Linked DNA regions of Occultella kanbiaonis. The protein of the gene in region 2 interacts with the protein of the main gene of each other region in a pairwise test. Links are inferred from orthologs where the notes say so. Each region holds a gene or a part of one and is shown on either strand. Other genes may lie near its edges. The genes, in order: GKS42_RS05660 and rlmB.

Region 1 (9,679 bases), 3.3 Mb from region 2 along the record:
GGGACCGGCCCGCAAGTACTACCGACCCACCGACACCGGCCGCGCGGCACTCACCGTCGCGGGTGCGGGCTGGCGCTCGCTCGCCGCCGTCGTCGATCACGTGCTCGCCACCCCCGAGGAGGAACGATGACCACCACCACCCTGAGCCTGGCCGAGCGCTGGCGGCGCTTCGTCTATCTGGAGACCGTCGAGCTGTTCCTCGACGCGATGCCCCGCCGGCGCCGGCGGGCCGTGCTGGCCGAACTGCGGGAGAACCTCGACGCCGCCACGGCCGACGTCGGGCTCACGGCCGCCCTCGCGGACCTCGGTGGGCCGCGCCAGCTCGCCGCCCGCTACCTCGAGTCCGAGCCGCAGGGCCGGCCAACCTGGCACATCGGGACGCTCGCCGCGTCGATCGTGTTCGCGGTCTGGCTGCTCGGCACCGTCGTGTACACGTTCGGCATGCTGGACGCGCTGCTGGCCCAGTCGCAGGCGAGCGCCACAGCCGAGGGGAGTTTCTTCGGCGTCCGGATCCTCGCAGAGGCCGGCCCGGAGGTACTCGGCGCGGAGTTCCGCGGGATCGCATGGCCCGCGGTCGCGGCCATGGTCGTGGTGTTCGGGGTGTTCTCCCGGGTGTGGCGGCTCCTGCCCAGCTCGAACTGAGGCACCCGAACCGCCCGAGCCCGCTCGGTCAGCAGATCGTCGCAGGCAGGTCGGAGACCTGAACCGGCAGGCTGCCCGGCGCGGGCACCGCGCCGGTGAGCACGGCGGCCACCGCAGCGAGGGCCTGGGCGGTACGCCCGTAGGTGGCGAGCCGAACGGGCGCGTCGGTCTCGGTGAGCAGCCACGGCTCGTCCAGGACGATCGCCACATCGGCACTGCCCGACGGCGTCGCTCCGGTGAGCAGGCGCACCTCGCTGTCGGCGGGCTGCTCGAGCGCAACCACGTCGAGGCCGGCGGCCTCGGCGGCGGCGACGAACGCGTCCCAGTCGGCGGTGCTGCCACCCCGCACGTGGATCGCCGACCCGACCAGGGCACCGCCGCACTCGCCGGCCACCTGCGTGATCGCGGCTGCCGAGAGCGCGAGTGACGCCGGGGCCGCGGAGCCCACGTCCGCCGTCGTCACCGGCTGGCCGGCGGCGGCGATGCCGGCCTGCCAGCGCATCAGCGCGATCACCCGCCCCGCGGCCTCGTCCACGCGGTCCCGGCTCAGAGTGCCGTCCGCGAGCGCAGCGACGATGCCGGCGTGGGCCGCGGGGACGTCGGTCGGCCCGAGGAGCAGGTCCGCACCCGCCTGCAGCGCCATGACCGCGATCTGGGCCGAGTCCCAGGTCTGGGTGAGCGCGCCCATGTCCAGCCCGTCGGTGATCGCCACGCCGGTGAATCCGAGCTCCTCGCGCAGGACCCGGTAGGCCTCGGGCGACAGGGATGCGGGCAGGCTCGGGTCCCAGGCCTCGACGGCGATGTGACCCATCATGACGGTGGGTGTTCCGGCGTCGATGGCCTGCGCGAACGGCACCAGATCACGGTCGGCGAGCTCCTCGGCACTGGCGCCCTGCACCGGCAGCCCCTCGTGGGAGTCGACGGTGAGCGATCCGTGCCCTGGGAAGTGCTTGACGCTGGAGACGACGCCGCCTGCGGTGAACCCCTGCGTCGCCGCGACGACGGCGCGGGCCGCCCGATCGGGATCGGAGCTCGCCGAGCGCAGCCCGATGGTGACGTCCGCGAGACCCACGGTGACGTCGGCGTCCGGTGCGAAGTCGTAGTTCAGTCCCGAGGCGCGCAGTTCGAGCGCCATCGCCTGCGCCGCGGCCGCCACGACGTCCGGGTCGTCCGCGGCGCCCGCGGACATGAACGACGGGAACGAGGTCCAGTCCCCCGCCTCGGCACCGAGCCGTTGGACGAGGCCGCCCTCGTTGTCCACCGCGAAGATCGCCGGCCAGTCCCGGCCCGCCGCGGCCTGGGCCGCCTGCAGTGCCTCGCCGGTGGCGGCGACCTGGTCCACGGAGGCGACGTTCTCGGAGAACAGCACCAGACCGGCCAGGTGGTTCCCGGTGAGGGTGCTCGCGGCGGCCGCGGGATCGGTGCCGGGATAACGCGCGAGCAGGACCTGGCCGGCCACCTCCTCGGGCGTCATCGCGGCGGCCGTCGCGATGGCGTCGGCCACGTCGGTCGGTGTCGGTCCCCAGGCGAGCGGTTCCTCGGTGGGTTCCGGGGTGGTCGGCGCCGGCTCCTCGGTGGTCCCGGTGGGGCTCGGTTCGGGTGGTCCGGTCGGTGTGCAGGCGGTCGCCACCAGCGCGAGCATCGCCGCGAGCGCGAGGGTACGGGCCGGGGCCCGGCGCCTCATGCGTGGGCCAGCACGTCGGTCAGCGGCATGCCCGAGTCGATCGTGATGTCCAGCGTCGACGCCGGTAGTCCGGCGCCGAGGACCGCGGAGCCGAGGGCTGCGATCATGGCGCCGTTGTCCGTGCAGTACCGGATCGGTGGGATCCGCAGGGTGATACCGGCCGCGTCGAGCCGCTCGGCGGCCAGGTCGCGCAACCGGGAGTTCGCGGAGAAGCCGCCGCCGATCACCACCGTGCTCACGCCATGTTCGGCGCACGCGTTGAGGGTCTTGGTGACGAGGACGTCCGCCACGGCCTCGGAGAACGACGCCGCGATGTCCGCCGCGGGTACCTCCCGACCCGCGTCCTCGTAGCCCTCCACGACCCGCGCGACGGCGGTCTTCAGCCCCGAGAAGGAGAAGTCGTACGGGTGCCGGGCCAGGTCCTTGGCCCGGCTCAGTCCACGCGGGAACGCGATCGCCGACCGGTCCCCGGTCTTGGAGAGGCGGTCCACGTGCGGGCCACCGGGGTAGGGCAGCCCGAGGAGGCGGCCGACCTTGTCGAACGCCTCGCCGGCCGCGTCATCGAGGGTCTGGCCGAGCTCGGTCACGTCGGTCGCGATGTCCCGGACCAGGAGCAGGCTGGAGTGGCCGCCGGAGACCACGAGGCCGAGGAACTCCTCGGGGAAGGCACCGTGCACGAGGGCGTCGACGGCCACGTGCCCCAGCACGTGGTTCACGCCGTACAGGGGGCGGTCGATCGCGATCGCGAGGGCCTTGGCCGCGGACACCCCGACGGTGAGCGAGCCGACCAGGCCGGGCCCCGCCGTCACCGCGATCGCGTCGACGTCGGCCAGGCTCACCTCGGCGCGCTCCAGGGCCGCGTCCAGGGTCGGCACGAAGGACTCCAGGTGCGCACGGCTGGCCACCTCCGGGACGATTCCACCGAACCGGGCGTGATCATCCATCGAGGAGGCGGTGACGTCGGTGAGCAGGTCCAGGCCACGAACCAGGGCGATCCCGGTCTCGTCGCAGGACGTCTCGATGCCGAGGACGAGCGGTTGGGCCATGACTCAACCTTACGACCGTCCAACCAGTGGCTCGCATCGGTACGTCACCGGCGCGCACCGCAGCCTGCGCGGCCGGCCGCGACTACTCCGGCCGGCCCGGTGACTCCGCGGACGGCGGACGCGGGTCGAAGCCGGTGGCCACCGGTCTGGCCGCGTCGGCGGACCACTGGGACCAGGAGCCCGGGTACAACGTGGCCGGCACACCGATGCTGGCCAGTGCGGCGACCTCGTGGGCGGCGGTCACCCCGGACCCGCAGTAGACGACGACCTCGACGTCAGGACCGACGCCGGCCTCGGCGAACCTCTCCCGGAGCTGCTCCGCGGGGCGGAAGGTAAGGTCCTCGGTCAGGTTCGCGACCGTCGGCGCGTTGTGGGCGCCGGGGATGTGCCCGGCGCGCGGGTCGATCGGCTCGTTCTCGCCGGAGTAGCGCTCCGGGGCGCGGGCGTCCAGCAGGACCGCGGCACCGCCGTCGGGACGGCCGGCCAGCTCGGCCACGCGGGCCGCGTCGGCGACGGGCATCCCACCGGCGGTCAGGGTCACGTCGCCGGGCGTGACCCCGACGGCACCGTCCTCGAGGATCCCCCCGATGGTGTGCCAGGCGGCGAGACCGCCATCGAGGATCCGGACGTCGGCGATGCCGCCCCAGCGCAGCAACCACCACGCCCGTGCGGCGGCCGTGCCGCCGGAGTCGTCGTAGACCACCACCGTGTCGCCGGCGCCGACGCCCCAGCTGCGGGCGGCGGCCTGCAGGTCCGCCACGTCAGGGAGCGGGTGCCGCCCGGTCTCGGGCGCGGCCGGGCCGGAGAGGTCCGCGTCGAGGTCGACGTACTGCGCTCCCGGGATGTGGCCGGCGATGTAGAACCGGCGCCCGTCGGGCTCGGCGAGCGACCAGCGCACGTCGAGCACCACGAGGTGCGTGCCGCCGTCGGCGCCGAGCAGTTCCTGCAACCGCTGGGCCGTGATCAGCACCGTCGCCCTGCTGGCACCGTTGGCACTGCTGCTGACGGCGTCACTGTCGAACGTGCTCACGTGCTCACTCCTCGATCGCTTCCGATCCAACCGGGCCGGGTCGCCGATGGTGGGGGGCGTCCAACGGTAGCCGCATCACGAGCGCGTCGGCGCCCTCGGGCTGGTAGTAGCGGCGTCGGACCCCGAGTGGGACGAAGCCGAACGACGTGTACAGCGCCTGGGCACCCTCGTCATGCAGGCGTACCTCGAGGAACACGGCCTCGGCCGGGACGGACCTCGCCCGCGCGATCAGTTCGGCGAGCATGAGCCGCGCCAGACCACGACGGCGGAACTGCGGATCCACCCCGATGGTCATGACGGTGCTCTCGGGCGCGAGGGCGATCCCGGCGTAGGCGACCACGCGCCGGTCCATGGTCTCGACGACGACGTAGTGCCGGTCCGACCTGGTCAGCTCGGAGTCGTAGGCCTCACGCGACCACGCACCGGCGCCGAAGAGGATCGGCTCCAGCTCGATCACCCGGTCCAGATCCGCGCCGGTCATCGGGCGCAGGCCGGTGGGTACCGACCTGGGCGATTCGGTCACGATGCCCGTTTGCGGCCGGGCGCGGTGTGGATGTCCGGGCGTCGCAGGTAGCGCGGTGCCGTGGAGAGGTCGCCGCCGGTGGACAGCCGGGCGATGGTGATCCGGCCGAGGACGATCGGATCGAGGACCGCATCGAGTGCCGCCGGGGCCGCGGCCGTGGCGAACGAGTCCGGGTACATCGCCGCGCCGCGACCGACCACACCGCCGTCGCCGATGAGGTCGGCGAACCTGGCTGCCACCGCGGCCGGGGCGTCCACACCTGGGCCGCCGAGGGTGTGCACGTCGAACGGCGCTTCGTGGTCTGCGCCGTCGGGCAGGGCCGCGTCCCGATAGTGCGCCCAGTAGACCTCTCGGCGACGGGCGTCGGTGAGCACCAGTACCTCGGCGGCCGGCCCGGCCCCGACCAACGCCGCGTAGCCGAGCGCGTCCAGCGAGCAGACCCCGTGGACGCCGATGCCGAGGGCCCGGCCCATCGTCATCGCGGTGACCAGGCCGACCCGCAGCCCGGTGAACGGCGCCGGACCGGTGCCGACGGCGATGCCGGTGAGATCCCGGGGGGTGACGCCGGCGACATGCAGGACGGACTCGACCATCGGGGTCAGGGTCTCGGTGTGCCGCCGGGCGTCGGCGCTGCGTTCGGTGCCGAGCGGGTCGTCGCCACAGAGCAGCCCGACGGCGGCGCCGTCCGAGGTGTCGATGCACAGGATCAGGGGTTCACGCACGGTCCCACTGTAGGAGGCGGACCGCGGCTCGCCCAGATCGTCAGCGGACATCGGCCGGGGGCTCCGCCTGTTCGCCGACCCGCCCGGCGGCTACGCCGATGCCGTCCAGGTCGATCCCGTCCCACCGTGCACCGGTTCCGCGCAGCCGGGCGACCCGGCCAGGATCGGGTGCCCCGGGGTCGGTTCCGGTGCCGCGGGGCCGATCCAGGCTGACCTCCAGACGGTCCTCGGACAGTGACTCGACCACACCTTCACCCCACTCCACGACGGTCACCGAGTCGGCGAGCGAGGTGTCCAGGTCGAGGGCGTCGACCTCGTCGAGGGACTCGAGTCGGTAGGCGTCCACGTGCACGAGGTCCGGTCCGCCGACGAGGCTCGGGTGGACCCTGGCGATGATGAACGTGGGCGAGGCGATGGGGCCGCGTACCTCGAGGCCGGCGCCGATACCCCTCGTCAGCGTGGTCTTGCCGGCGCCGAGGTCACCGGTGAGCACCACCAGGTCACCGGCCCGCAGCAGACCGGCCAGCCGCCGGCCGAGCGCCTCGGTGGCTTCCTGGTCGGGCAGCGTCACCTCGACCGTGGCCGGGACACCACTGACCGCGGTGCCGCCGGGGTCGGTGGCACCATCGGGGGAACCGACGTGCAGCCGCGGGATGCGCGAGCCGATCCGGGTGACGATCTCGTAGTCGATCGTGCCGACGGCGTCTGCCCAGTCGCGCGCGGTCGGCTCGTCGTGGTCTCCGGCGCCGAACAGCACGGCCCGCTCACCCGCGGCCAGGCGGGCGCCCTCCGGGCCGAGGTCGAGGACGAACTGGTCCATGCAGACGCGCCCGGCGATGGTGTGCCGCTGTCCGGCAACCTGCACAGGGGCGACGTTCGAGGCGTGCCTCGGGATGCCGTCGCCGTAGCCGATCGGCACCACCCCGAGCACCGTGTCCCGGGTGGTGGTGTAGGTATGGCCGTAGGAGACCCCCTGGCCCGCGGGTGCGGCCTTCACGAGGGCGAGGTCGGCCTCCAGGCGCATCGCCGGGCGCAGGCCGAGCTCGGCGGCGCCTCGGTGGGCGAACGGGGACAGCCCGTAGATGGACAGTCCCGGGCGGACCAGGTCGTAGTGGGCCTCGGGTAGGGCGAGGGTGGCCGCCGAGTTCGCGAGGTGGCGCACCTCGAGGCGGGCACCGGCGGCGTCGGCGCGACGCAGGGCCTCGTCGAAGACCTCGATCTGCTCGTGCACGCCGGGGTGGCCCGGCTCGTCGGCGCGTGCCAGATGGGACCAGACGCCGATGACCCGCACCTCGCCCCGCTGCTCCGCGGCCAGGGCGGCATGCAGCAGCTCCGTCCAGGGTTCGAGGAACGAGCCGCCGCGGCCGAGCCCGGTGTCCACCTTCAGATGCACCCGAGCGGGCCGGCCCGCCTCGCGGGCCGCGTCGATCACCTCGGTCAGGGCCCACGGGGCGGGCACGGCGAGGTCGATTCGAGCGCCGATGGCGGCAGCGAACGGCGCACCGGGCGCGTACATCCAGGCGAGCACGGGCACCTCGTGGCCGGCCGCGCGGAGCGCGAACGCGCCGTCCAGCTGCGCGGTGCCGAGCCAGCCGGCGCCCGCCTCGAGGGCCGCCCCGGCCACCGGCAGCAGGCCGTGGCCGTAGCCGTCGGCCTTGACCACGGCCATCACAGCGGCCGACGGCGCAGCCTGCGCGAGTCGGCGCACGTTCGCCCGGACCGCGTCGAGATCGACGATCACCCGGGCCGGGTAGTACCCGCTGCCCGCGTCGCCGGGCGGCACGTTCACTCCAGATTCCACCGGATCAGTGTGCCAGGATTCCGCGGACGACCTCGGGAACGGCCGCGGCGATGTCCGAGGCCGTGATCGGGGCACCCGGGTCCCGGTCGTCGAGGGGACCCCGACCGGTCGCCGAGCGCAGGTCACCAGCCGGGCTCGGACCCCGTGCCGAACCGCTCCGGTTCCGGGCAGCCCACACCCCGGCACGCCCGTGCACCAGGGCGGCGGCGGCGGCCAGTTCGCCGGCCGGGGCATCGGAGCCCGCCAGCAGGGCGCCGAGGATGCCGGCGAGGACGTCCCCGGATCCTGCCGTGGCCAGCCAGCCGGTGCCGTCGGACTGGCTGAACACCGGGCCGCCGGGCTGCGCCACCACGCTGACTGCGCCCTTGAGCAGCACCGTCGCCCCGGTGAGCTCGGTGGCCCGCTGCGCCCACCGGGCCGGATCCGCCTCGATCGTGGACCGCTCGACCGGGCCACCGCCACGCGCTGTCAGGAGCCGGGCGAGTTCGCCCGCGTGCGGAGTGAGCACGACCCGGCGGCCGGCGAGCGCCGTCGGGTCCGTCGGGAGCCAGTCCAGTCCCCCGGCGTCCACGACCAGGGCGACCTCGGAGTCCGCCAGCGCCCGGCTGGCGGACTCCGGGACGGGCGCTCCGACGGCGATCCCGGGGCCGAGGACCATGGCCTGCACCCGGCCCGCCGCGGTGACCACCTCGGGGTGCCTGGCCAGCACCATCCGGGCCGCCCCCTCGGGTCCCAGGTAACGGACCATCCCGCAGCCGGTCCGCAGCGCACCGCTGCTGGCGAGCACGGCGGCCCCGGGGTACGCGGCCGAACCAGCCAGCAGCCCGACCACGCCCCGGGTGTACTTGTGGTCGGCTGGTCCGGGGACCTGCCACAGATCGGCGACGTCCGCCCCGAGCAGCCGGCGCACCGGTGCCGGCCGGGCGGCGAGGGCCTCGGCCAGGCCGAGGTCGACGAGTTCGACCCGGCCCGCACAGGCCGCGGCGGGCGGCAGCAGCAGCGCGGGCTTGAGCCCGATCATCGTGACCGTGACGTCCGCCCGGACCGCCTCGCCCGGCACCGAGCCGACGTCGGACTCGACGCCGCTCGGCACGTCGACGGCCACGACGAGCGGTTCGACGGCGGACCGCTCGCGGCGCTCGTTCAGGGCCGCGACGAGAGCGCCCGACACCCCGCGCAGGCCACCGGTCAGCCCGATCCCGGCGATCGCGTCGATCCAGATGTCCGCCTCGTCCGCGACGACGAGCACGGGCGCGAGACCGGGCGCCGGCACGCCGGTGCTGCCCTTGGCACCGTCCCCGGGCACGGGGAGGAGCCGCACCCCGGCCCGCCGTGCGGCGGCGAGCCCTTCGGGGTGCACCCGCTCGCGCAGCAGCGCGGCGGTCACGACGAGCCCACGGCGGGCGAGGTGGGCGGCCGCGAACAGGCCGTCGCCGCCGTTGTTCCCACCCCCGACGAGGACCAGGGCGCGGGCACCGACCAGAGCGAGGCGACGCCGTCGGGCCTCGGCGACGACCGCTGTCGCGACCGCGTACGCGGCCCGTTCCATGAGCGGTTCGCCCGCCGCGAGCGCCGGGGCCTCCGCGGCCCGGATCGCCTCGGCCGGGTAGGCGCGCCTCATCGCCGAGCCACCACCGTCCGGTGCCGCGCCGTGTCGCGGCCGGTGCCTGCGGCGTCGGCCGGGCGGTTCATGCCTGGATCCACCGTCTCAGTGTGCCAGGATTCCGCGGTCGTCCTCGGGCGGTGCTGCCCGCATACCCGACGGCGGGACGGAACCGCCCCGAGCTGGTCGACGCCCCTCGTGCCGTCACTCAGAGCGAGCGCTGCAACAGCATCGTGCTCACGCTGTGGCCGTGCTTGACTCCGACGTCACGCAGCACGCCGACCACCTCGAAGCCGAGGCGTCGGTGCAGGGGCAGTGAACCGGCTGCGGCGGGATCGTCGGCGACCACGGCGATGACCTGCCGCACGCCGGCGAGTGAGCAGGCGTCGAGCAGTGCGGACAGGAGCCGGGTCCCCACCCCGCGGCCCTGGGCCACGGGAGCGATGTAGATGGTGTCCTCGACCGTGTACCGGTAGGAGTCCTTGGGCCGCCAGGGGGTGGCGTAGGCGTATCCGACGACGGTGCCGGCATCGTCGGCCACGAGGAACGGCAGTCCGCGGGCCGCGAGGTCCGCGAGGCGCGCGGCCCACGCGTCGGGCGACGGCGGGTCCTCGTCGAACGTCACGGC
Region 2 (9,767 bases):
GAGGGGACGCCGCGGTCGGTCCCGATGAGGTCGGCCGCGTCGGTGCTGTTGACGAGGAAGTCGACGAGTTGTGCGGCGGCCTCCGGGTGCTCTGTCTCGGCGTTGATCGTGTACAGCTGCGAGGCCTGCTGCCACATTGCGGACCCGTTCGGGCCGGAGTCACCGGGCACCCGGATCAGGATCAGGTCCTGACCGGACGCCTCCCGGAACGCGCCGAGGTTGTTCGACCACCCGAAGGACATCGCGGCGAGCCCCTGCCCGAGCAGCGACTGCTCGGGCGAGGTCTGGGTGGTCAGCTCGGAGGTGATCGTGGCCGGTGGCGTCGCCCCCGACTCCATCAGACCGGAACTGTAGGTGAACCAGTCGCCGACCAGCTCCGGGGTCGCGTTGAGTGACCCGTCCGCAAGGTACAGGCCGTGCCCGGACTGGTGGTTCAGGTAGAGGTCGAGCACCTCGGCGGACGTCGGGTCGGCGGCGCCGTAGGTACCGTCCGGGGTGTTCGCGCTGATCTCGGCCGCGATCTCCGCGAAGTCGTCCCAGGTCCACGAGTCCTGGTCCGGCAGGTCCACCCCGGCCGCCTCGAAGATCGCCGGGTTGATCACGACGCCGTAGGTGTTCGCGCCGGTCGGTACCCCGTACTGGGTGTCCGAGAAGAACCCGTTGGACAACGCGCCCGCGTCGAGCGTGGAGGTGTCCAGGTACTCGGCGACCTCGGCGAGGTCGAGGAGCGCGCCGCGATCGCCGTACTCGCGCGGGTACGCGCCGCCCATCGTGATCACGTCCGGGGCGTCCCCGGCGGCGACCGTGGTCGCGAGCCTGTCGAAATACGCGTTGAAGTCGACGTACTCGGTCTCCACGGTGATGTTCGGGTTGGCCGTCTCGAAGATCGCCACGGCCTCGTTCGTGATGGCGGCCCGGTCCTCGTTGCCCCACCAGGCGAAGCGGATCGTGACCGCCTCACCCTCGGCCGACGTGCCACCGTCGCCCGCGTCCGTGCCGCCGTCGTCCGCCTGCCCGCAGGCCGCCAGGGCGAGCACCAGGCCGGCACCGACGATGGCCGCGACGCCGCGGCCGCGCTCGCGCCTCGCTGAGAATCCGATGTTGCGCATGGTCGATCCCTCCCGGCGCACCCTCGCGCCGATTCGCTTCCGCTGTGAAGTGAGTGTGGATGTCGATCTCCGAACGGCTCTCACCGTCTGTTTACACCGGTGTAAAGACTTCACGTGACGCAGCTCGATGTCAAGCCCCTCTGGCTCATGCGGTGGCGGTGGACTCGCGCGTCTCGAGGCGGAACCCGGCGACGATCTCGTGCGCGGCGGCCGCGCCGCGCTCGCCGCGACCTGCGAGCCGGTCGGCGAGGAGCCCGACGGCGGTGCGTGCGATCTCGGTCCGGCCCGGGTCGATCGTGGTCAGGCTCGGGCGCGAGAAGCTCGCCTCCTCGATGTTGTCGAACCCGGCGAGTGCCACGTCGCCGGGCACGGACAGGCCGCGCTCGAACAGTTCCCGCATCGCCCCGAGAGCCATCACGTCGTTGAGCGCGAGGACGGCGTCGGGCGTGACTCCCCGCTCAAGGATCTCGGCCATGGCCCGGGCACCGGTCCGCCGGCTCCAGCGCTCGTCGCCGGCCACCAGCCGCGGGTCCACCTCGACCCCGGCGGCGGACATCGCGGCGCGGAACCCCCGGGCGCGCAGGTTCCCGGCGCCGGACTCCGAGTCGTGCCCACCGATCAGCGCGATGCGGCGCCGGCCGCTGTCGAGCAGGTGCTCGGTGACCGTCCGGGCCCCCGCCTCGTTCGCCATCGCCACGTGGTCGACACCACGGCGCAGCGCCCGCTCGCCGAGCAGCACGATCGGGAAGTCGACGTCGAGCGCACCGGCGTCCGCGGAGCGCAACGCCGTCGGCGAGTAGAGCAGCCCGTCCGTCATCCGGCGGCGCGGGCTCGTCAGCACCTCGAGCTCCCCCGCCCTGGTGCCACCGGTCTGTTCGATCAGCACGGTCAGACCGACCCGGTCGGCAGCCGCGATGACCGCGTCGGCGAGCTCGGCGAAGTAGGCCAGCCGCAGCTCCGGGACCGCGAGCGCGATCATTCCGGTCCGGCCGAGACTCAGGTTCCGGGCCGTGAAGTTCATCTGGTACCCGAGCTCGTCGATCACCCTCAGGACCCGGTCCCGCATCTCGGGGCGGACGTGCGGATAGGCGTTGACGACGTTGGAGACCGTCTTGAGCGAGACACCGGCCCGCTGCGCCACGTCCCGCATCGTCACCGCGCGCACCGTCACGCTCACCTCCGCTCGCCGGGTCCGGACGGAACCCACCACGGGGGAACTATGCCACCGTCAGCGTGCCGGGCCCGCCCGATGGCACGGTGTGGCCGGCCCGATGGCACGGTGTGGGCCGGCCCGATGGCACGGCGAGAGACCGCCCGATGGCGCGATCCGACGCGTGGTCCGGCGACGAACCTGCCCCGACCGTGCACCCGAACCGCCCTTCAGCGCGAGCCGACGGTCCGGTCAACGCACGATGACGCAGCGTCGCCGGTCAGCGTGAGCTGAGGTACTGGCGGACCCGCGGCAGGGTGGCCACGGCACCGTTGAGCAGCGCGCCGCTGAGCAGCACGATGCCGATGATCCCGAGCGCGCGCTCTCCGGCGGTGGCGCGCCCTCCGGCTCGCCGCGACCGCCCGGCGCGACGCAGCAGCACGAGCCCGATGCCGAGCTCGACTCCCGCGGCGGCCGCCGGCACCCAGGACCGGCCGACCTCCTCCGCGCTCTCATAGAGCGCGTACGCCCCGGCCCGGGCCTCGTCCGCGGCGACGTGCGCGGCGCGACGCATCGCCTCGGTGACCGTCACCGGGTCGATCGTGACGACGTCGTCCAGGCTGTTCGCGTCGACCTCGTGGGCGAGGAACCCGGTGATCGCGTCCGGCAGCCCGAGCGCTGCCACCAGCGCGGCGGGTCCGCCGTCGGAGGACCGCTCCAGCGCCGTCCGAAGGGCCGCGGGGTCGGCCTCCGGCCGTACCGCGGCCAGATCACGCACCAGGGCGCCGGCGCCGAGCTCGGCGTCGATGAAGGTGGCCACCAGGTCGGCCACCCGGTCCTCGGTGGGCACCGCGGCGAGCGCCGCGTCCCAGGTGAACAGCTGCGCGCGTTCCGGTGTCTCGATGAGCGCGACGGACGGGAACACCGCGCCGCGCTCGAGCAGCACGGCGGGCAGGTGCTCGGCCGCCCAGGTCAGCTCGGTGAGCACGGCGCCGCTCTCGATCAGCACCAGCCGGTCGTCGCCGTGCGGGGCGGCGTGCAGGCGCACCCCGGCGGCGGTGGCCAGCGACTCCAGTTGCGGCAGGCTCGCCGGGGTGAGCACCACGGCCCGGTCCGGTACCCGCGCGGAGACGACGTCGATCTCGGGATCGAACGGGTCGTCGTCGGGCTCCTCCTGACCCTCGCCCGGCTCGGGCGTGGCGTCGAAGCCGATCTCGTCGAACGCGACGTAGGCCTGGCACTCACGCGCGAGTGCCTCGGTCAGCTCGGCCACCCCGGGGCCGGGCACGACCCGTTGGCCGTCCTCGTCGACGACGGCGACCCGGTCGTCGGCGTCGGTGGCGATGGTCACGGCCACGGCGTACGGGGCCTCGGGATCGGACTCGATCAGCGCGACGACCTGGGCACCGTCCAGGAAGCCGCCGGCCCGGGCGGCGTGGGGCGTTCTCGCGCTGACGATCCCGGAGCGGCGGCGCCACGTCGGTGTACTCGTCATGTCTCGACCCTACCTACCGCCGAGCGTGCTGACACCCGCAACACCCGGCCGTCGGCAACGGCCCCGGCCGGTCAGGCCGACGCCGCGTCGCGGCGCTTGCGCGCCACCTCGTACAGGGCGATCCCGATGGCGGTCCCGGCGTTCAGGGACTCGGTCGCGGCAGCGATCGGGATCGAGACGATCAGGTCGCAGGTCTCGCGGACCAGACGACCGAGGCCCTTGCCCTCGGAGCCGAGAACAAGCACCAGTGGGTCGCCGGCGAGTTCCAGATCGCCGATCTCGGTGGGACCGTCGCCGTCGAGACCGACCACGAAGCAGCCGGCCTGCTTGTACATCTCCAGGGCGCGGACCAGGTTCGTGGCGCGCGCGACCGGCACCCGCGCCGCGGCGCCCGCGGAGACCTTCCACGCGGACGCCGTCACCCCGGCGGCCCGCCGCTGCGGGACCACCACCCCGTCGACGCCGAACGCACCGGCGCTGCGCAGGGCGGCACCGAGGTTGCGGGGATCGGTGATCCCGTCGAGGGCCACGATCAGCGGGGTGTGCCCGTTCCCGGTGGCGACGTCGAGCAACGCCTCGGGCTCGACGTAGGAGTACGCCGGGACCTGGATGACGACGCCCTGGTGGACGCCGCCGTCGGTGAGCCGGTCGAGCTCGGCCTTGGAGACCTCCAGCAGCGGCAGCGAGCGGACGGTCACCTCCCGGAGGATCTCCCGGGTGCGGTCGTCCGAGTCGATCCGGCTGGACAGGTACACCGTGGAGACCGGGATGCCCGCGCGCAGGGCCTCGACCACCGAGTTCCGCCCACCGACGAACTCATGGGACTTCGCGGAGGAGCGGCCCTGCGACCGGCGCTGCCCGCTGCCACGCTCGCTCTTGGCGGCGTCACGCTCGGAGGCCGCCTTGCGCTTGGCGGCCGGGTGGTAGGGCCGGTCCTCCGCCTTCGGGGTGGGCCCACGCGCCTCGAGGGCCTGGCGGCCGTGGCCGCCGGTACCGACCCGGGCGCCCTTCTTGGAGCCGGGCTTGCGCACGGCTCCCTGTCGTCGAGAATTACCGGCCACTTGTGCCACCCTTCACGCTCCACCGGGCGCCGCCCGGGGAGTCCTCGACAACGATTCCCGCTGCCGTCAGTCGCTCGCGCAGCGCGTCCGCACGCGCCCAGTCCTTCTCGGCCCGCGCCTGGACGCGCTCGGCGAGCACCGCCTGCACGAGGACGCCGAGCGCCTGCTCCGCTGCCCCGTCGGCGGCTCGTCCACCGACCCACGGCTGCGCCAACGGGTCGATTCCGAGCACGTCGAGCATCGTCCGCACCTGGGCCTGCGCAGTGCGAACCTGGGCTCGGTCCTGCGCGGCCAGCGCCGTGTTGCCGGCGGTCACGTGCTCGTGCACGACCGCGAGTGCGGCGGAGACGTTCAGGTCGTCGTCCATCGCGGCCGCGAACGCCGCGGGCACATCGGTGTCGGCCACCTCCTCGCGGGTGAGCGCCCCGACGAGCTCCACGGCGCGCTGCACGAACCCGGAGATCCGCTCCCAGGCGGCGCCGGACTCGTCGAGGCTGGTGTCGGAGAACTCGAGGGTGGACCGGTAGTGCACCGCTCCGAGGGCGTAGCGCAGCACGACGGCCTCGCCGTGCTCGAGCACCGCGTCCACCGTGAGGGAGTTGCCGAGCGACTTGCTCATCTTCTCCCCGCCGACCGTCACCCAGGCGTTGTGCATCCACAGGTTCGTGAAGCCCCACCCGGCGGCCTGCGACTGGGCCTGCTCGTTCTCGTGATGGGGGAAGCGAAGGTCGATGCCGCCGCCGTGGATGTCGAAGGACTCGCCCAGGTACTTGCGCGCCATCGCGGAGCACTCCAGGTGCCAGCCGGGGCGGCCGCGGCCCCATGGGGTGGGCCACGAGGCCCCCTCCGGGTCGGTGTCCTTGGTGGCCTTCCAGAGTGCGAAGTCCCGCGGGTCACGCTTGTCCGAGGCCTCCTCCTCCACCGTGGAGAGGTTCTCCAGGAGCTGGCGGGTGAGCTCGCCGTACTTGCCCCAGGAGCGCACGTCGAAGTACACGTTGCCCTCGTCGCCGACGTAGGCGTAGCCGCGCTCGATGAGCAGCGCGATCAGCTCGACCATCTCGGTGACGTGCCCGGTCGCCCGCGGCTCGTACGTGGGCGGTTCCACGCCGAGCATCTCGTAGGCCCGGTTGAACTCCCGCTCGAACCGGTGTGCCCAGGCCCACCACGGCACGTCGGCCTCGGCGGACTTGTTGAGGATCTTGTCGTCGATGTCGGTGATGTTGCGGACCAGGGTGACGTCCAGGCCGTTGCGGCTCAGCCAGCGGACCAGGATGTCGAACGCGATGGCCGAGCGCACGTGCCCGATGTGCGGCGCGCCCTGCACCGTGGCGCCACACAGGTAGATGCCGACCCGTCCTGGTTCACGTGGGACGAAATCGCGCACCTCACGGGTGGCGGAGTCATACAGGCGCATGGTCACCACGGGAGTTTATCGGCCACACGCCGGCCCGGGCACCCGCGGGGTGGTGCGGCCCCGCGGGTTGCTCGAGGTCAGGGGGCGGCGATGACGTCCTGACGCTGGGAGCCGAGGCCCTCGACGCCGAGCTCGACCACGTCGCCGGGGGCGAGCCACTGCTGCGGTGACTTGCCCATGCCGACGCCGGCGGGGGTTCCGGTGTTGATGAGGTCACCCGGCTCGAGCACCATGAACTGGCTCAGGTAGTGCACGATGAACGTGGGCGAGAAGATCATGTCCTTGGTCGAGCCGTCCTGCTTGGACTCGCCGTTCACGGTCAGCCACAGACGCAGGTTGCGCACGTCGCCCACCTCGTCCGGGGTGACCACGTAGGGGCCGGCCGGGTTGAACGTCTCGGCGGACTTGCCCTTGGACCACTGGCCGCCGCGCTCGATCTGGAAGGCGCGCTCGGACACATCGTGCGCCGTGAGGTACCCGCCGATCACCGCTTCGGCGGCGGCCTCGTCCTCGAGGTAGCGCGCGCGGGCGCCGATGACGATGCCGAGCTCCACCTCCCAGTCCGTCTTCTGCGAGCCGCGCGGGATGTGCACGGTGTCGTTCGGGCCGATGAGCGTGTTCGGGGACTTGGTGAACAGCACCGGCTCGTCCGGCGCCGCGGCGCCCGACTCCGCGGCGTGGTCGGCGTAGTTCAGGCCGATGCACAGGATCTGGTGCGGCCGGGCGATCGGGGCACCGAGGCGCTGGTCACCGAGGTCGGTCACCTGACCCGCGGCCACGCGCTCGGCCACGACCGGCGCCAGAGCGGCCGGGCCACCGCCGGCCCAGAACGCGGCGTCCACGTCGCCGATGACGTCGGAGACATCGACGTAGCGTCCCTCGTCCACGAGCACACCGGCCCGTTCCGCTCCGAACTCTCCGACTCGCAACAGCTTCATTGTCTTATGCCTCTCGTGGGGTGCCCGGGCTCGGGCAGGGCTGGGACGTCGATGACCGACCCCGATCGGGCCGAGTCTAGGAGCGCCTCGACGGCGGCGACGGCGGCGGCCGCTGGGCGAGACGGGCCGAGGTTCTCACCGCGGTCCAGGATCAGGTCGATGAATGACTCGACCGGACGGCCGGCCCGGTAGGCGCTCTCGTGCTGGTCCGGCTCGTACTCCACCGCCGTGCCGTCCGCCCGCCGCCAACGCACCCGGGCCCGCAGCAGGTCGTGGCTGACCTCGCCGCTGCTGCCGAGGTAGCGGAGGTGCTGGCGGTGCGGCACGCCGTCGGGCGTCGCCGCGGAGCCGACCGCCACCCCGAGCGCGCCCCCCTCGAGGGTGAACGTCATCGCGTCCTGCACGTCGACATCGGTGCCGGGGCGGTGCTGGTCGGTGAACGCGGCGACCCTGCGCACCTGCTGCCCGGTGCTCCAGCAGAGCAGCCCGAGCACGTGGGCCAGCTGGGTGGTGGCGTGGCCGCCACCGTTCGCGGCCGAGTAGGCACCCGGGTGCCGCCGTTCGGGGGCATCGTCGCCCGGGTCGGACCCGGCGGCCTCGAACAGGGCGACCGCCGAGGACGAGAACTCGGCGGTCACCTGCCGCAGCTGCCCGATGCCGTCGCGGACCGCCCGCCGCGAGAACGCAGCCGCGTCGCCGTACTGGTGCGTCAGCCCGACCGCCAGGTGCAGACCGGCTCGCTCGGCCGCCGTCGTCATCGCGAACGCGTCCGCCGAGGTGACCGCGAGCGGCTTCTCGACGAGCACGTGCCGCCCCGCGGCGAGCGCGGTCAGGACCGGCTCGCGGTGGTGGGCGTTGGGCGTGGCCACGAGAACCACGTCGACGGCGCAGGCCGGGTCCGCGAGCGCCGTCGCCAGGTCCGGGTGGGCCCGAGCGCCGGTGCGCGCCGCGAGCGCCCGCGCACGCGCGGCATGCGGGTCGCAGACCGCGACCAGTTCGGCGTCCGGATGCGCCAGGAGCGCTGGCACATGATGGTTCGTCGCCCACCAGCCCGCGCCGACCAGGGCGAACCGCACGGGAGCCGTTGCGACCGCCGTCATCGACCGCCTCCCGCCGCGAGCGCCATCAGAATCCGGCGTCCGCCGGGTCGATGCCGACGCCGGGTCCCTCCGAGGGCGCCGGCACCCCTGCGGCCGGGCCGAGGCCCACCATGATCTCGGCGAGGCTTCCCGGGCCGGTGGCGGCCAGCAGGTGCAGCGCCCAGGGCTGCAGGGCCGAGGCGTGCGGCGCGAACGTCACGCCCTGGGCCGTGGCCACGGTCGCGAGCGTCTGCGCGATCCGCAGGCCGCCGCACCAGGTGACGTCGGTCTGGAGCACGTCGACGCTGCGGGTGCGCAGCAGGTCAAGGCCGGCCCGCAGCCCGAACGCGTGCTCGCCGGACGCCACCCGGACCGGGGTGATCGCCCGGCGCAGCTCCTGGTGCCCGTCGAGGTCGTCCGGGGCGAGGGGCTCCTCGATCCAGCCGAGCCCGAGGTCGGCGGCCGCACGGGCGAACGCGACGGCGGTCGGCACGTCCCAGGACATGAAGCAGTCGACGGCGAGCGGGAGGTCGGCCGGCACCCGCTCGCGCACGGCGGCCAGCACCTCGAGGTTGCGCGCCACGTTGGTCGGGCCGTCGGCGGGCCCGTACGGCATCGGGACCTTGACGTACGCCGCGCCGGGGAGCAGGTCGGCGGGCAGGTCCACGCTCGCGTCGGCGGCGGTGAGGTAGTACGGCAGCGCACCAGGGCTGCCGCCCAGCAGTCGGTACAACGGCACGCCGGCCGCCCGCGCTGCCGCGTCCCAGAGCGCGAGGTCGACGGCGGAGGTCGCCATGGCCACGGCGCCACCGGCCGCGTAGGGCTGCGCAACCCGGCCGAGTTCCGCCGTCAGCCGGGCGACCTCGCGCACGTCCTGCCCGACGAGCAGGTCGCGCAGGTGCTCGGTGAGCAGCGCCGCGATCACGGCACCGCCGCGTGCCTGGCCGATCCCGAACACCGCCGGGTCCTCGGTGGCGACGTGCACCCAGACGACGTCGGAGCCCGGGCCCCGCCAGGACGAACGGCGCTCGCTGAACCGGGGGAACGGCGCCAGCGGCGTCGAGATCCGCTGCGAGTCCAGCCAGGTGTTGGCCGAGAACGGTGCGGTCCGGACGGTCACCGATCGCACGGGGATCGCTGTGAGTCCGGGCGCCGTCGGCATGGAACCAGACGCTAGCGCATCCGACACGACGGGTTCTATGACACGAACATGGATTCGACACCTTGAACCGTGCGTCGAGTTATGGCACGGTAACGGCGAGCGAACTTCTGCCGAACCCCATCCGAACCGTGAGATGCAACGTAGCCACCGTCACGGTCGAACCAATAGCCTGCTGGCGGGCTCACATCCGGCAGCATCCGAGCAAGCGGGTTGGTGTCGGCGCAGGGAGCGCCCGACTGCTTCATCAGATTGCATCGCTCGGCGACGCGCGATGTGCGACGAACCAAGGAGACTCCATGAAACGCCTCACCGCCGTCCTGGCATCCGTCACCCTCGCCGCCGCCGGCCTGGCCGTCACG

The links.
Region 1: the proteins of rlmB (region 2) and GKS42_RS05660 interact in binary tests that used the Escherichia coli proteins (3 or more experiments, as listed by UniProt). The link is inferred for Occultella kanbiaonis from one-to-one orthologs.

The regions. Positions count from the first base shown.
Region 1 is NZ_CP046175.1:1,279,679-1,289,357, reverse strand. The notes cover bases 6,762-9,673. They hold GKS42_RS05660 (NAD(P)H-hydrate dehydratase), read right to left. Parts: upstream 9,070-9,673; coding sequence 7,453-9,069; downstream 6,762-7,452. Other genes in these bases: GKS42_RS05655 (GNAT family N-acetyltransferase), read right to left, coding at 9,260-9,673; alr (alanine racemase), read right to left, coding at 6,762-7,448. Also shown: GKS42_RS05700 (PadR family transcriptional regulator), read left to right, coding at 1-130; GKS42_RS05695 (HAAS signaling domain-containing protein), read left to right, coding at 127-642; GKS42_RS05690 (glycoside hydrolase family 3 N-terminal domain-containing protein), read right to left, coding at 671-2,326; tRNA (adenosine(37)-N6)-threonylcarbamoyltransferase complex transferase subunit TsaD, read right to left, coding at 2,323-3,372; GKS42_RS05680 (sulfurtransferase), read right to left, coding at 3,455-4,402; rimI (ribosomal protein S18-alanine N-acetyltransferase), read right to left, coding at 4,407-4,925; tRNA (adenosine(37)-N6)-threonylcarbamoyltransferase complex dimerization subunit type 1 TsaB, read right to left, coding at 4,922-5,647; more of alr, read right to left, coding at 5,688-6,761; more of GKS42_RS05655, read right to left, coding at 9,674-9,679. UniProt on the Escherichia coli protein: Bifunctional enzyme that catalyzes the epimerization of the S- and R-forms of NAD(P)HX and the dehydration of the S-form of NAD(P)HX at the expense of ADP, which is converted to AMP.
Region 2 is NZ_CP046175.1:4,607,867-4,617,633, forward strand. What follows is about bases 2,821-5,820. They hold rlmB (23S rRNA (guanosine(2251)-2'-O)-methyltransferase RlmB), read right to left. Parts: upstream 4,816-5,820; coding sequence 3,826-4,815; downstream 2,821-3,825. Other genes in these bases: GKS42_RS21210 (hypothetical protein), read right to left, coding at 2,821-3,754; cysS (cysteine--tRNA ligase), read right to left, coding at 4,805-5,820. Outside these bases: GKS42_RS21200 (ABC transporter substrate-binding protein), read right to left, coding at 1-1,109; GKS42_RS21205 (LacI family DNA-binding transcriptional regulator), read right to left, coding at 1,255-2,319; more of GKS42_RS21210, read right to left, coding at 2,540-2,820; more of cysS, read right to left, coding at 5,821-6,235; GKS42_RS21225 (fumarylacetoacetate hydrolase family protein), read right to left, coding at 6,307-7,167; GKS42_RS21230 (Gfo/Idh/MocA family protein), read right to left, coding at 7,164-8,267; GKS42_RS21235 (enolase C-terminal domain-like protein), read right to left, coding at 8,293-9,408; GKS42_RS21240 (hypothetical protein), read left to right, coding at 9,705-9,767. UniProt on the Escherichia coli protein: Specifically methylates the ribose of guanosine 2251 in 23S rRNA.